Regions from separate parts of the Streptomyces sp. 12E genome, predicted to be linked through region 2. Evidence: riboswitches for the same ligand, from Rfam matches in the RefSeq annotation. Region 2 holds a riboswitch; each other region holds the start of a gene.
What was found. A riboswitch is a leader RNA that binds a small molecule or an ion and turns the genes downstream of it on or off. The one in region 2 is predicted to bind cobalamin.
Positions count from the first base shown of each region.

Region 1: linked by a shared signal. The riboswitch ahead of ACZ8ZB_RS28135 (ABC transporter substrate-binding protein) and the one ahead of ACZ8ZB_RS22745 (ribonucleoside-diphosphate reductase subunit alpha) in region 2 are both predicted to bind cobalamin.
Region 3: linked by a shared signal. The riboswitch ahead of ACZ8ZB_RS28160 (GHMP family kinase ATP-binding protein) and the one ahead of ACZ8ZB_RS22745 (ribonucleoside-diphosphate reductase subunit alpha) in region 2 are both predicted to bind cobalamin.

Region 1 covers NZ_JBVNCJ010000001.1:6,127,397-6,132,627, forward strand. Annotated here, with positions in the region: gene ACZ8ZB_RS28125 (ABC transporter ATP-binding protein) at 1-767, opposite strand, end outside; gene ACZ8ZB_RS28130 (FecCD family ABC transporter permease) at 764-1,879, opposite strand; gene ACZ8ZB_RS28135 (ABC transporter substrate-binding protein) at 1,876-2,901, opposite strand; cobalamin riboswitch at 2,930-3,107, opposite strand; gene ACZ8ZB_RS28140 (class I SAM-dependent methyltransferase) at 3,161-3,910, opposite strand; gene ACZ8ZB_RS28145 (MFS transporter) at 3,879-5,147, opposite strand; gene ACZ8ZB_RS28150 (ATP-grasp domain-containing protein) at 5,140-5,231, opposite strand, start outside.
Region 2 covers NZ_JBVNCJ010000001.1:4,877,886-4,883,116, reverse strand. Annotated here, with positions in the region: gene ACZ8ZB_RS22760 (DUF3311 domain-containing protein) at 1-56, shown strand, start outside; gene mctP (monocarboxylate uptake permease MctP) at 53-1,681, shown strand; gene ACZ8ZB_RS22750 (GNAT family N-acetyltransferase) at 1,755-2,261, shown strand; cobalamin riboswitch at 2,274-2,450, shown strand; gene ACZ8ZB_RS22745 (ribonucleoside-diphosphate reductase subunit alpha) at 2,574-4,934, shown strand; gene ACZ8ZB_RS22740 (ribonucleotide-diphosphate reductase subunit beta) at 4,934-5,231, shown strand, end outside.
Region 3 covers NZ_JBVNCJ010000001.1:6,133,054-6,138,284, reverse strand. Annotated here, with positions in the region: gene ACZ8ZB_RS28180 (hypothetical protein) at 1-71, shown strand, start outside; gene ACZ8ZB_RS28175 (DUF7336 domain-containing protein) at 161-442, opposite strand; gene ACZ8ZB_RS28170 (hypothetical protein) at 554-724, opposite strand; gene ACZ8ZB_RS28165 (ferric reductase-like transmembrane domain-containing protein) at 972-1,952, opposite strand; cobalamin riboswitch at 2,159-2,389, shown strand; gene ACZ8ZB_RS28160 (GHMP family kinase ATP-binding protein) at 2,584-3,492, shown strand; gene ACZ8ZB_RS28155 (cysteine synthase family protein) at 3,489-4,511, shown strand; gene ACZ8ZB_RS28150 (ATP-grasp domain-containing protein) at 4,508-5,231, shown strand, end outside.

The sequences.
Region 1 (5,231 bases), 1.2 Mb from region 2:
GGGAGGAACGTCACCTGCGGGGCGCCCGTGCGCGGATGGGTGGCGACTTCCGCCGCCACTCCGTAGACCTCGGCCAGAAGCTGCGGGGTGAGGATCTCGGCGGGCGGGCCGGAGGCGGTGACTTCGCCGTCGTGCAGGACGTAGAGGCGGTCGCAGTAGTAGGCGGCCAGGTTGAGGTCGTGCAGGGCGAGCAGCACGGTGGCGGGCAGGCGGCGCAGGGCGGCGAGCACGGACAGCTGGTGGCGGATGTCGAGGTGGTTGGTGGGTTCGTCGAGGACGAGGAGGGTGGGCTGCTGGGCGAGGGCGCGCGCGATGAGGACGCGCTGGCGCTCGCCGCCGGAGAGCCGGTCGAAGGGGCGGTCGGCCAGGTGGACGGCGTCGGCCGCCAGGAGCGCGGAGTCGATGATCTCGGCGTCCTCGGCGGTGTCGCCGGCGAGGAGCCGTTTGTGCGGGGTGCGGCCCATGGCGACGACCTCGCGGACGGCGAGGTCGAAGTCGGCCGCCGAGTCCTGGACCACCGCCGCCACGGTGCGGGCCAGTCGCCGCACCGGCAGCGCCCAGGCGTCGTCCCCGTCGACGCGTACCCGGCCGGTGTCGGGGCGCAGGACGCGGTAGACGGTGCGCAGGAGGCTGGACTTGCCGCTGCCGTTGGGGCCGACGAGCCCGATGGTCTCGCCCGGGCGGGCGGTCAGGGAGACGTCGTGCACCAGGCGGCGGGCTCCGGCGGTGAGCGTGACGCCGTCGACGCTCAGTTCGGTCGCGGTCATGCCGCTCCTCGGTCGGTGCCGCGCCGGGCGTCCCGGCGCATCAGCCATAGGAAGAACGGCCCGCCGCACAGGGCCGTGAGCACGCCGACGGGTATCTCCGTCGGCGCGGCGACCGTCCGTGCGGCGATGTCGGCCCAGACGAGGAAGACCGCTCCGCCGAGTGCCGCCGTCGGCAGGACCCGGCGGTGGTCGCCGCCGACGAACAGGCGCACGATGTGGGGCGTCATCAGGCCGACGAAGCCGATCGGTCCGGCCGCCGCGACCAGCACGCCCGTGACGAGGGAGAGCAGCACGAACAGCCGGGCGCGGAACCGGGCCACGTCCAGCCCCATCGTGGTGGCCGCCTCCTCGCCGGCCAGCAGCAGGTTGAGGTTGCGGGCCTGCGCCATGAGGACGCCGACACCGAGCAGCAGGACCGTGCTCGGCAGCCACAGGGTGCCCCAGCCGACCCCGCCGAGGCCGCCGAGGGTCCAGGCGAGGACCGCGCGGGCCTCGTTGCCCCGGCCGGTGGTGAGCAGCAGCAGGTCGAGGACCGCGGTGAGCACCGCCGCGACCGCCACCCCGGACAGCACCAGCCGCGCCGAGGTGATGCGTCCGCCGGTGCGGGCGGTGGCGTACACGAGCAGGAGCGCGCCCAGGGCGCCCAGGAAGGCGGCCGCCGGCAGGGAGGCCGGCCCGAAGAGGGCGACCCCGAACACGATCACGGAGACCGCGCCGAGCGACGCCCCCGAGGAGACGCCGAGCAGGTACGGCTCGGCGAGCGGGTTGCGCACCAGGGCCTGCAGCGCGGTGCCGATCACCGCCAGGCCGGCGCCGGTGACCGCACCGAGCAGCACCCGCGGCGCCCGTACGTCCACCACGATGGTCTCCCGGGCCCGCGACCAGTCCGGATCCTGCCAGTCGGCGCCCAGCGCGTGCGTCACGATGCCCCACACCTGGCCGGGCGGCACCTGGACGGAGCCGATCGCGAGGCCCGCCGTGGCGGAGACGACGAGCAGGGCGGTGAGGACGAGCAGCGTGACGGCCGACCTCGTACGGCCCGCTCCCGGCTCGTCGGCCTTCCGCCGTGGAACCGCCCGCTCGGTGGAGGAGTCGGTGGCGGCCCGGGTCACCGGAAGCTCTCGGGGTGCAGTCCGCGGGCCAGGTCCTCGACCGCGTAGGCCGAGCGGATGCCGACCAGGGTGGCGGTCAGCGGCAGGACGACGAACCGCTTGTTCCTGACGGCGGGCACGTCGGCGAGCGCGGGCTGGGAGAGCAGGAACTTCTTCTTCTCCTCCACGCTTCCGGCGCCGGCGTAGTCGTAGACGGCGATGACCTCGGGCCTGCGCTCGACGACCTGCTCCCAGGAGACGTCGCCGAAGACGTCGTCGAGGTCGGCGAAGACGTTCTCGCCGCCGGCCAGCCGGATCAGCTCGGTGCCCAGGCTCTTGCCGCCCGCGGTGAAGGCGCTCTTGTCACCGCTGTCGTAGACGAAGACGGACACCCCGGGCTCGCCCCCGACCTTGCCGGCGGCCTTGCCGACGCGGCCCTCGAGGTCGGCGACCAGCTCGTCGGCCCGGTCCGGGACACCGAAGATCCTGCCGATGGTGCGGATCTCGTCGTAGGTGTCCTTCATCGTCACCCGCTTCTCGCCGCAGTACTCGCGGTTGAGGTAGGTGTCGATGCCTGCGTCGGCGAACGCCTTGCGGGAGCGGCCCTCGTTCTCGGCGAAGGCGCTGCCGTAGCCTCCGTAGACGAGGTCCGGCTCGGCGTCCAGGACCTTCTCGAAGGACGGCTCCCTCTCCGCCAGCTCGGGGATCGCCTCGTAGTCCTTCTTCAGCTCGGGCAGGACGGCGGAGTCGGGGAAGGCCGTGCCGACCATGCGGTCCTTCAGACCGAGCGCGAGCATGAGCTCCGCCGGGTGCTGGTGGATGGTGACCACCCGCGCCGGCGGCTCGTCGTACGTCGTCCTCACGCCGCAGTTGTCGACGGTGACCGGGAAGCCCTCGGGCACGGCCGCGGTGGCCTTCGCGTCCCCGCCGCTCCCGTCGGACGAACCGCAGCCGGTGGTCAGCAGCACTGACGAAAGAGCCACGGCAGCGGCCGTGGCACGAAGGAACCCGTGCGTGCGGGCAGGGGTGAACAGCTGGGACACGTGAAGCCTCCTGGAGTCCGCGCTCCTCGGATCGGGCCCGCGACGGACCAGTGTCCTGACTCCCGGATCGACGTTCCCTCCGCCTTCCCGCGCGGTGCGCAGTGGCGTGTCGGAGGGGCGCTCCCCGGTCACAGTGGCGGGACCGTGCCGGATTCACACCGGCTTCCTGTCTCCCGTCGCGGCGATGACCAGGTGATCCTACGTTTGCTCGAGCCGATGGCCAAAGGGCGCGCGGACCCGGCCGCACGCCCCGCCTTCCTCACGCTTCGCGGACCGCCCGAAGGACGAGCCGCTCGGCACTCTCGTCGTAGGGGCGCCCGTCGAACCCGCCGAAGACCTCCACGTGGCCGAACCCCGCCTCCTCGACCATCCGCCGCAGCTCCACCGCGCTGTACACGAACCACGTCAAGGTGGCCCGCGTCACCCGCTCACCCCGGACCAGCACCCACTCGCTGCGCAGCCGCGCCCACTCGTCCAGCACGGTGTCGGTCTGCACCATCAGGTCGTCGCCCCGCCGCACCACCTTGGGCGGGGTGACCCTGCGGGCCAGGAGCTCCTTCCCGGCGAGGTCCAGGACGAGCGTGCCGCCGGGAGCCAGGCAGGTGTGCATGGTGCGCAGCACGCGCGCGTTGTCCGCGGGATCCTCGAAGTACCCGAAGGAGGTGAACATGTTGAGGACGACGTCGAAGCCGCCCGGTGCCTCGTACTCGCGGGCGTCGGCCCGTACGTAGGTCACCTCGGCACCGGCGTCGGCCGTCCGCTTGTGTGCCCGGTCCAGCATGGCCGGGCTCAGGTCCACTCCGGTCACGCGGTGACCGCGGCGGGCGAGCGGCACGGTGAACACCCCCGGCCCGCAGCACAGGTCCAGCACGCGCGACCCCTGCGGGAAGGCCAGCAGGGGAGAGGTGTCCAGCAATTCCTCGGCCTGCTCGTGGCGCTGCTCGGAGAAGAGGAAGTCGTGGAACTCGGTCCAGAAGTCATCGTCCTGGAATCCGCCCGTCCGTGTCATCGCGCGTCAGTGCTCCTTCATGGTCGCCGTCGGGGACAGGGCGCTGCGCCGTGTGACGGCGCAGCGTGAGCAGCAGAGGGGGAAGCAGCAGACACTGGGCGGCTGCCAGCAGCCAGAACCAGCCGGTGTGCCCGGCCCGTTCGCCGAGGCCGTACAACTGCCCGCCCAGCACGCCGCTCGCGCAGGCGCCCAGGCCCGCGGCCAGCCGCTGCTGGCCGAAGACCACGGCGTCGGAGCGGGGGCTGCGGCGCAGCGCCTCCAGGTCGTTCTTGAGGAACAGCACGATGTCGCCCAGCGTGATCAGCGCCCCGCCCGCCAGCAGTGCCGTCCGGGTACCGGCCGCCAGCACGGCCAGGCCCGCCGCCAGCCCCGTGAAGCCGACCGCGAGGGCGAGGGCGTACGGCATGCGCCGGATCAGGCCGGACGCGAGTGGCTGTACGACGATGACCAGCGTGAAGCAGAGCAGCAGCACCACGCTGTAGAACGCGCTGGAGGCGCGCTCGACGGCGTACACCGCCAGGAAGTGCTGGAAGTGGAAGTAGAGGTAGAAGGCGAGCGCGTTGGCGGCGAACGGCAGGAGTGCCACGCCGGCCAGGAGCCCCGAGGGGGCAGTGTCCTCCGGCCCGGCGGGGTGCTCCGTGGTTGTCCCTGGCAGTCGTGCGTGTCCCGCCGTGATCGCGAGGAACAGCGTCGTCACGGCCGCGAACAGCCAGCCGGGTGACGAGAGGACGAACGGCCCGGCGATCAGCGGGCCCACGGCCATGCCCGCGTTGAGTGCCGCGTTGCCCGCCGACAGGAACGCCGGGCGGCGCTCGTCGTCGACGCCGTGCACCAGGTACGCCTTGTTCGCGGGCAGGTAGAGCGCGGCACCGCAGCACGTCAGGACCAGCGCCCAGACCGCGAGGGTCGGCCAGCGCAGGGCCAGCAGGAGTCCGGCGAAACCGACGGTGCGCACGACGAGTGCCCACAGCATCGTGCGGCGCAGTCCGATCCGGTCCGCGAGGGCTCCGCCGACGATGCCGCCGGAGAACTGCACGAGCGATGCCACGGCCAGGACGACGCCGACCGTGCCGAGCCCCATCCCGAGCCGTTCGTGCAGGAACACCGACATGAACGGCAGGACCATGAAGCTGCCGAGCGGAATGAGGAACGAGCTGAGCAGGAGGAACCGCAGCGGGCCGGTGAGCGGAAACAGCGAGGCCCGCAGACCAGGTCCCCGAGTGGTGCGCTCACCCACCGGGCGCCTCCCGGCCGGCCGGGTCGGTGAGTACCCGCAGGGCGCCCGCGGCGGCCACCGCGCGGTGGGTGGCGAGTTCGGCGG
Region 2 (5,231 bases):
TCTGGCAGCGTGACCAGCGCGCCCGCTCGGCCTCGAAGGGCGGTGCGTCGAAGTGAACGACGGCGTGAACGGCGTGGCACTCGCCGTCTTCATCTTCTTCTTCGTGCTGGTCACGGCCATGGGATTCATGGCCGCACGCTGGCGCAAGGCCGAGAACGAGCACAGCCTCGACGAGTGGGGACTGGGCGGGCGGTCCTTCGGGACCTGGGTCACCTGGTTCCTGCTCGGCGGCGACCTGTACACCGCGTACACCTTCGTGGCCGTGCCAGCGGCGATCTACGCGGCGGGCGCGGCCGGCTTCTTCGCGGTGCCGTACACGATCCTGGTGTACCCGCTGATCTTCACCTTCCTGCCCCGGCTGTGGTCGGTGTCGCACCGGCACGGCTATGTGACGACGTCCGACTTCGTGTGCGGCCGGTTCGACTCCAAGGGGCTGTCGCTGGCCGTCGCGGTCACCGGCATCCTGGCCACGATGCCGTACATCGCGCTCCAACTGGTCGGCATCCAGGCCGTGCTGGACGTGATGGGCGTCGGCGGCGGCGAGGACACCAACTGGTTCGTCAAGGACCTGCCGCTGCTGATCGCCTTCGGTGTGCTGGCGGCGTACACGTACTCCTCGGGTCTGCGGGCGCCCGCGCTGATCGCGTTCGTCAAGGACACGCTGATCTACCTCGTGATCGCGGTGGCGATCATCTACATCCCGATCAAGCTGGGCGGCTTCGACGAGATCTTCGCCTCCGCGAGCGAGGCGTACAGCCAGACCAACCCGGCCACGGGCGCCCCGCGCGGGGCGCTGGTACCGGGCGAGGCGGGCCAGTGGACGTACGCCACGCTGGCGCTCGGCTCGGCGCTCGCGCTGTTCATGTACCCGCACTCGATCACCGCGACGCTGTCCTCGCGCAGCCGTGAGGTGATCCGCCGCAACACCACGATCCTGCCGCTGTACTCCCTGATGCTGGGCCTGCTGGCGCTGCTCGGCTTCATGGCGATCGCGGCCGGGGTCAACGTCAGCAACGGCCAGCTGGCGATCCCGCAGCTGTTCGAGAACATGTTCCCCGACTGGTTCGCGGGCGTGGCCTTCGCGGCGATCGGCATCGGCGCGCTGGTGCCGGCGGCGATCATGTCGATCGCGGCGGCGAACCTCTTCACCCGCAACATCTACAAGGACTTCATCAAGCCGGACGCGACACCGAAGCAGGAGACCCAGGTCTCCAAGACCGTGTCCCTGCTGGTGAAGGTGGGCGCGCTGGCCTTCGTCCTGACCATGGACAAGACGGTCGCCATCAACTTCCAGCTGCTGGGCGGCATCTGGATCCTGCAGACCTTCCCGGCGCTGGTGGGCGGTCTGTTCACCCGCTGGTTCCACCGCTGGGCGCTGATCGGCGGCTGGGCGGTCGGCATGGTCTACGGCACGGTCGCCGCGTACGGGGTGGCCTCGCCGACGCAGAAGCACTTCGGCGGGTCGTCGAAGGAGATCCCGGGCATCGGCGAGATCGGTTACATCGGCCTCACCGCGTTCGTGCTCAACGTCCTGGTCACGGTCGTGCTGACCTTCGTCATGCGGGCCCTCAAGGCGCCCGAGGGCGTCGACCGGACCAAGCCGGAGGACTACACGGCGGACGCGGGCGACCCCGGCGTCCAGGCGGAGCTTCCGCCGGCCACGGCGGGCAGCGCCCACTGACGCGACGGGTACGACGACGGGCCGCCGGGAAAACCGGCGGCCCGTCGTCGTACCCGTCCGGCACACTCCGCTCATGGACATCGTCATCCGGCCGGTGGAACCCGGCGAGCACGAAGAGCTCGGTGAGATCACCGCCCAGGCCTATCTGCTGGACGGACTGCTGGACTTCGGGGGGAGCGACCCCTACCTCGGGGAGCTGCGGGACGTGGGGAAGCGGGCGGCCGCCGCCGAGGTGCTGGTCGCCGTGGCGAACGGGACGGTGCTGGGCGGAGTGACCTTCGTGCCGGGTCCCGGCCCGATGGCCGACATGGCGCGGCCGGGCGAGGCGGAGATCCGGATGCTCGCGGTCGCCCGTGCGGGGCGGGGGCGGGGCGCCGGGGAGGCCCTGGTGCGCGCCTGTGTGGACCGGGCGCGGGCCGTCGAGGGGTGCGGACGGGTCGTGCTGTCGACCCAGCGCACCATGCGTGCCGCCCACCGCGTCTACGAGCGGCTCGGTTTCACCCGCTCCCCGGAGCGCGACTGGAACCCCCTGCCGGAGCTGGACGACATCACCCTCCTCGCTTACGAGTTGACGCTCTGACACCTCCGCGACACAACATATGGGGTTGTCGGCGGCGCCTGACACAAGATGTATGCTCATGCTCGCTGTCGTCGCAGGGGAATCCGGTGTGAATCCGGAACTGTCCCGCAACGGTGTACCCATGCCCGCCCTCGCCGAGGTGCGCGCACGGGCGTCAGTCCGAGGACCTGCCGACAGTGCGCCCGGCCGTCCGGTCCGGGTGCCTGGACGTCCGGGCCTCGCGGAATGGGCCGGTGGACGCGACGCCGTGTGCGCTCGTGTGCTGCCCCCTGCCCTCCTCGAGGCCCCGTGCCGAGCGAGGGAGAGCCCCACGTGACCATCGCGCCAGCCGATCCGGCCTCAGCGACCGACGTGACCGAGGAGAGCGGCGGCCCCGGTGCCGCGCTGCTGCGGACCCTGACCGAGCTGACCGCCGACCTGCCGGACGCCGACCCCGGCCGGGTCGCCGCCGCCGCGCTGCGCGGCCGGTCCGCCTCCGCCGACGCGGCGGAGCTGCGGGAGCTGGCCACCGAGGCGGCGGCCGGGCTCATCTCCGAGGACCCGGCCTACTCCCGGCTCGCCGCCCGGCTGCTCACCGTCTCCATCCGCGCCGAGGCCGCCTCACAGGGCGTCACCTCGTTCACCGAGTCGGTCGCGACCGGGCACCGCGAGGGCCTGATCGCCGACCGGACCGCCGGGTTCGTCCGGCTGCACGCCGTCCGCCTGGACGCGCTGATCGACCCCGGGGCCGACGACCGCTTCGGTTACTTCGGCCTGCGCACCCTGCACAGCCGCTACCTGCTGCGGCACCCGGTCACCCGCAAGGTCGTCGAGACGCCCCAGCACTTCCTGCTGCGGGTCGCCGCCGGACTCGCCGAGGACGACAGCGCGCGCTCCCTGGACGAGGTCACCGCGCTCTACGGGCTGATGAGTCGTCTGGACTACCTGCCCTCCTCCCCCACGTTGTTCAACTCCGGCACGCGGCACCCGCAGATGTCGTCCTGCTACCTCCTCGACTCCCCCAAGGACGAGCTGGACTCGATCTACGACCGCTACCACCAGGTCGCCCGCCTCTCCAAGCACGCCGGCGGCATCGGCCTGTCCTACTCCCGCGTCCGCGCCCGGGGTTCGCTGATCCGCGGCACCAACGGGCACTCCAACGGCATCGTCCCGTTCCTGAAGACGCTCGACGCCTCGGTCGCCGCCGTGAACCAGGGCGGGCGGCGCAAGGGGGCGGCGGCGGTCTACCTGGAGACCTGGCACTCCGACATCGAGGAGTTCCTGGAGCTGCGCGACAACACCGGCGAGGACGCCCGCCGCACGCACAACCTGAACCTCGCGCACTGGGTGCCGGACGAGTTCATGCGCCGGGTGGACGCCGACGGGCGGTGGTCGCTGTTCTCCCCGGCGGACGTGCCCGGACTGGTCGACCTGTGGGGCGAGGAGTTCGACGCTGCGTACCGGGCCGCCGAGGCGGCGGGCCTGGCGAAGAAGACCCTCCCGGCCCGCGAGCTGTACGGCCGCATGATGCGCACCCTCGCGCAGACCGGCAACGGCTGGATGACCTTCAAGGACGCCGCCAACCGCACGGCGAACCAGACGGCCGAGCCGGGTCACGTCATCCACTCCTCGAACCTGTGCACCGAGATCCTGGAGGTCACCGACGACGGGGAGACGGCGGTCTGCAACCTGGGGTCGGTCAACCTCGGCGCCTTCGTGGCGGACGGGGACGTCGACTGGGAGCGCCTCGACGAGACGGTGCGCACGGCCGTGACGTTCCTCGACCGGGTCGTCGACATCAACTTCTACCCGACCGAGCAGGCGGGCCGTTCCAACGCCAAGTGGCGCCCCGTCGGTCTCGGCGTCATGGGCCTGCAGGACGTCTTCTTCAAGCTGCGGCTGCCCTTCGACTCCCCGGAGGCGAAGGCCCTGTCCACGAGGATCGCCGAGCGGATCATGCTCGCCGCGTACGAGACCTCCGCCGACCTCGCCGAGCGCTGCGGCCCGTTCCCGGCCTGGGAGAGGACCCGTACCGCCCGGGGCGTGCTGCACCCCGACCACTACGACGTCGAGCTCACCTGGCCGGAGCGCTGGGCGGCGCTGCGCACGCGGATCGCCTCCGTCGGGATGCGCAACTCGCTGCTCCTCGCGGTCGCGCCCACCGCCACCATCGCGTCGATCGCGGGCGTGTACGAGTGCATCGAGCCGCAGGTGTCCAACCTGTTCAAGCGCGAGACGCTGTCCGGCGAGTTCCTCCAGGTCAACTCGTACCTGGTGGACGACCTGAAGCGGCTCGGCGTGTGGGACGCCCGCACCCGTGAGGCACTGCGCGAAGCCAACGGCTCCGTGCAGGGCCTCGCGTGGATCCCCGAGGACGTGCGGCGGCTGTACCGCACCGCCTGGGAGATCCCGCAGCGCGGTCTGATCGACATGGCCGCCGCCCGCACTCCGTACCTCGACCAGGCCCAGTCGCTGAACCTGTTCCTGGAGACGCCGACCATCGGCAAGCTCTCCTCGATGTACGCGTACGCCTGGAGACAGGGCCTGAAGACCACGTACTACCTGCGCTCCCGCCCGGCGACCCGGATCGCCCGCGCGGCGGCCCGGACCACCGTCCCCGTCCGGCAGGCGGCCGACCCCGATGCCGTCGCCTGCTCCCTGGAAAACCCCGAGTCCTGCGAGGCCTGCCAGTGATGACCAGCGAAACCAAGAACCTGCTCGACCCGGGCTTCGAGCTGACCCTGCGCCCCATGCGCTACCCCGACTTCTACGAGCGCTACCGGGACGCCATCAAGAACACCTGGCACGTGGAGGAGGTGGACCTCCACTCGGACGTGGCCGACCTGGCGAAGCTCAGCCCCGAGGAGCAGCACCTGATCGGCCGGCTGGTCGCGTTCTTCGCGACCGGCGACTCGATCGTGGCGAACAACCTGGTGCTGACCCTGTACAAGCACATCAACTCCCCGGAGGCGCGGCTGTACCTGTCGCGGC
Region 3 (5,231 bases), 1.3 Mb from region 2:
GCGTCGACGGGGAAACAGGGGAGTGCCGCATGCTGGGAGCGACCGAGTCCGCCCGGCTCGACCTCTTCTGACCCGCCTCGTCACGCCCTTTGATGTGCCCCATGGGGAAACGGGCCGGTGGCATGCGCGACATCCGGCGCATGCCACCGGCCCGGTAGCGTCACCCGTCCACGTACCCCTCGGTCCACTCGTCCTTGTCCATGGCGAACTCCTCCACGTAGAAGCAGTCCGGTTCGTCGCTGAAGCCCGGGAGCCGGCGGGCTCGTCGGATCCGGGCCCGTGCGGCGTCTCGGCTCGAGTAGGTGCCGAGCAGTTTCACGTCGTCCCCTGCCTCCTCATCGGCCCAGAAGTCGTCGGGAGCCTTGAAGTGCTCGGCTTCCGTTCCTTCCGGCGCGTGGTGGTGTACGTGCCAGAGCAGGTGGACCATCTGCGGATCGGCCACGGTGATCTTCCGACCTTCCTTGCTGGGCTCAGTTGCGCGACAGGTACTTGCGCACCTTGTGGTGGACGGAGCCGGGGCCCTTCTTGTGGGGCGGCCGGTGGCCGCCCCCCTTCATGACCCGGTCCGTCGCCCGGTCGAGGGATCCGCCGGCCTTCCGTCGTCGGTGTCGGGGAACGCGAGCGTTCCTGTCACACTGCCCTGAAGGGTCAGGTCCTCGGAGCCGACGACGGCGACCGCGGTGCCGGAGATCTTGCGGATGCGGGAGTAGCCGGACTCTGTCATACCGGGTGGCCGCCGGTACACCACTCCAGCGGACGTGGCCGGGCCGATGCCGCCGGGACCCCTGCCGGCTCACCGCGCACGGCGGTGCGGCCGGTCCCGCGTTCGACGCCCGGCTCCACCTCGTTGCCGTGAACTCCCGGACGACGACGCCTGCCTGGTCGCAGACGTCCAGGCAGGCAAACACCCGTACCGGGACCTGAGCGCGCGGACGTGCCGTCCGTCCCGCCAGCCCGCCCGGTGCCGGCCGTCAGTCCGTCTCCTGGGCGTGGGGGGCCGTCGCGGGCGGATGGGCCGGACGGTCCCGTCCGCCGTCGCGGCCGGACACCACCACGACGACGATCCCGACGACGACGGCTGCGACGGCGACCCGCCCCGCCGCCCGCACCCACCATCCCGGCCGGGCCGCTCCCCCGCCGGGGGAGCCCAGCCGTTCGGCCCGCCGGGCCGGTCTCAGCAGGCGCGTCAACAGCAGTACCGCGACCGGCAGTTGCAGCAGCCACAGCACGGTGCGCGGCCACTGTCCGTACCAGACGTTGGTTCCGTACAGCAGGGTGTGCCACACGCTCAGCACGTAGACGACGATCACGAACCGGTGCAGCCGCCGCCAGGTGTTCGCTCCGATGCGGTGCCGGACGTAGAACAGCAGCCCCAGCGGAATCGCCAGGTACAGGGCGCCCTGGCCGATCGGGATGGCGACCCTTCCGGTTCCGGAGTCGTACCAGCCGGGAACGAAGCTGTCGGCGAAGGCCACCCACAGCCGCTCGGCCCAGTCCACCTTCGTCTCGTAGCGCACGAGTTCCGCCGCGAACATCAGCGCGTGCGCGAACATCAGCGCCATGGTCGTCAGGCTCGTGGTGCGGTGCCAGCGCTCCAGCACCTGCCGGGAGACCGGCAGCCGGGCGGGGCGCGGCCCCGACAGCAGCAGACCGAGCATGACCGTGCCCCAGGCCCACAGCAGCCCCGACCAGCCGAACGCCTGGCTGAGCAGGTACATCCAGTAGGTGCCGGGATCGTCCATGAACGGCATGACCGCGACGGTGTCCGAAGCACCCGACTCCATGCGCGCCCACAAGAGCGCGAAGACCAGCGCCGTGACCACCACCGCCGTGGTGGCGTCGGGCAGCGCGGACCGCAGGTCGCCGCGGAGCGCGACGCGGTCGCCGGGAGGCCGTCGCCGTCCGGGCGGGGTCACCGCCCCGTCCTCGTCCGGCCTCACGTCTGACGTCATCAGGGGCCTCCCGGGCGCGGGCCACCGCAGCAACGGTGCGCATGTGGTGTGAGACGACAAGTCTGGCTGAGGAGGCAGCGATCCCCAGAGGCGTTATCCGGCCAGAGCCACCACGAGAACTGCACGGGGCACACCTGGTTTCTGCCTCCCCTCCACATTCAAGACAACCGCCGAAGCCCCACTGTCGCAGGGATACGAGCGCCTCTACGCTGGTACACGCAGTCGGTTCGCGCCTCCCGTCCGCCCGGACGCCCGGTGGCGCGACGCAAGAGGGAACCCGGTGCGAATCCGGGGCTGTCCCGCAGCGGTGAGTGGGAACGAAAGCCGTCGATGTCACTGGGCCCGCGTCAGGGCCGGGGAAGAGACGGCCGGTAGGTGTACGCCCTTTCGGCGGACGTGCCCGCGAGTCCGAAGACCTGCCACTGCGCCCGTGTCCCGCGCGGGCTGTGCGCGTGACCTCGTGGACTGGGTCGGCGGTATGGGCGGTCCTACGTCGTGCGTGTGGCCGCGCTTCCTTCCCTGTCGGTGTGCAAGGCCCGGTACGGAGGAGGATGCTGTGCGGGACCCAGCCTGTTCGCGTCGGCCGTACCGACCCCGGGTCGGCGTGTCGTCCGACGGACCGGGGCCGACCATGCCCGGACCCGTCGCGGGTGTCCTCCAGGAACCGGGCGTGTCCGGCGGCACGGTGTCCGGTGTCTGCCACGGCACTCTGGGCGAGCTGTACCAGGGCCCGTTGCGAGCGGGCACCGATCCTGAGATCGCGGTGGTGTCCTTTCCCGTGGACCGTCACTCCTGGGTGTACTTCACACCGAGGACGACGGTCGGCTCGCCGCGTCCGCCGGCACTGGGTGAGAAGTCGGCGACAGCGGTTCGGCTCTTCCTCGACCACTACGGCCTCACCCTGCCACCGGGCGACTGGCACACCCACTCCGAACTGCCGGTGGGCGTGGGGATGGCCAGTTCCACGGCGGACATCGTGGCGACGCTGCGCTGCCTGTTCCGCGTCTTCTCCCTGCCGTACGACACGGACGTGGTCCTCGGCGTCCTGGCGGGCATCGAGCGCGCCGACAGCGTCTTCCTCGACGAGTTCGCCCTGTACCTCAGCGGCCGGCACCGGGTGGTACGGCGACTGGGCCCGGACATCGGCTTCCACGCCGCCTTCGTCACGGAACCCGGCACGGTGGACACCGCCGCCGTCACTCCCCTGCTGCTGGACCACTACCGGCGCCGCGGCGAGGAGTACCAGCGGTGCCTGACCGATCTGCTGAAGGGCTTCGACTCGGGCGACCCGGGCGCCGTCGCCCGCGCCGCGACGACCAGCGCCGCGTTGTCCCAGGAGGTGCTGCCCAAGGCGACCTTCGGCAGCCTGCAGGCCCATCGTGAGCGGTTCGGCGCCGACGGCGTCTTCGTCGCCCACACCGGCTGCCTGGCCGGCTATCTCTTCGCCTCACGCCCACGGGCCGAGGTCAAGTCCGAACTCTCCGCGTTCTTCCACTCGCTCGGCCACCAGTGCACCTTCGCCCAAGGAGGCTACGGGTGATCCACCCCCACATCGCCGACGCCCTCAAAGTCCCGGACCTCGTCCGGCTCACCGACGGCCTGGTCCTGCTGCGGTTCGAGTCGATGAAGATCTACTCGGCTCTGGCCGCCGTCCGTCGTCTGCTGGAGCGGGGCACGGTCCGTCCGGGACAGACCCTGATCGACAGCTCCAGCGGCATCTACGCCTACGCCCTCGCCCTGGCCTGCCACCGGTACGGCATGCGGTGCCACATCGTCGCGTCCACCACCGTCGACGCCACCACCCTCGCTCAACTGGAGATCCTCGGCGCCACGGTGGAACAGGTCAGACCGTCGCGGAACCTCAAGCTCGACCAGGAACTGAGGGTGCGGCGGGTGCGCGAGATACTCGCCGAGCGCCCTGGCCACCACTGGATGCGCCAGTACCACGACGACGTCCACTACCTCGGCTACCGAGAGGTCGCCGACCGGATCGCGGCGGAGTTCCCGGCCGTACCGCTGACCGTCGTCGGCGGGGTGGGTTCCGGAGCTTCGACCGGCGGCATCGTGGAACACCTGCGCGTTGCGGACCCCTCGGTGCGCCTGGTCGGCGTCCAGCCCTTCGGCAGCGTCACCTTCGGCAGCCAGGACCATCACGATCCCGAGGCGATCATCGCCGGCATCGGCTCGTCGATCGTCTTCGACAACGTCCGCCACCACCTCTACGACACCGTGCACTGGCTGGACTTCACCCACGCCATGTCCGGCGCGGTCGCCCTGCTGCGCGAACACGCGGTGTTCGCCGGGCTGTCCACCGGCGCCGGCTACCTGACGGCGACGTACGAGGCCCGCCGTCACCCCGACCGACTGCACCTGGTGGTAGGGGCCGACACCGGACACCGTTACGTGGAGCGCGTGTTCGCCCGGCACGCCGAGGCCCTGGACCCGGCCGCGCTGAAACCCCTCGAGGTCCGCACTCCGGAGGAGATGGCCATGCCCTGGTCGAGGATGACGTGGCAACGCACTCCCCGTCCGGCCCGCTGGAAGGAGCAGGCGGCATGACCGTGGCCTGCCTGGAGTCACTGACCTTCGGCCTCGGCCGTCTGGTCCGCGCCGCCGACCGGCTCGGCGAGCGCCTGCTGCTCCTCACCCGGGCCCCCGCCTACTACGCCTACGAACTGGACCGGCTGCCCGCCGGCGCCCTCGACGTCGTCGTGACCGACACCTTCGACGTGGAACGAACCGCCGATCTGCTCCGGCGCACCCCGGGGCTGCGCGGCCTGATCAGTTCCACCGACACCTGGACTCTCACCGGCGCCGCCCTCACCGAACGCCTCGGCCTGCCCGGTCTCGATCCAGCCGTCCTGCGACTGACCCGGGACAAGGCCGCCGTACGCAACAGACTGCACGACGCGGGTCTCACCCGCGGAAGGGCCGTCGAGAACGCCGAGCCGGACCGCGAGGCACGCGGACTGCTGCTCAAGGAGGCGGGACTGCCGCTCGTGCTCAAGGACACGGCGGGCACCGGAAGCCAGAACGTGTGGCTGGTCCGGGACGAGGGCGAACTCGACGCGGCGCTGGCGGAGGCGTCCGGTCGGGACCTGAAAGGACGGTTGTTCGCCGAGCCCTATTTCAGCGGCCCGGTGTACAGCGCCGAGACGCTCACCTGGGACGGCCGCACCCGGCTGCTGGGCGTCTCCAGTCGGCTCATGTCACCGGAGCCGCACTTCCGGGAGGAGATCACCGCCTTTCCCGTCGCTTTTCCGGGCCCGCAGCGGACAT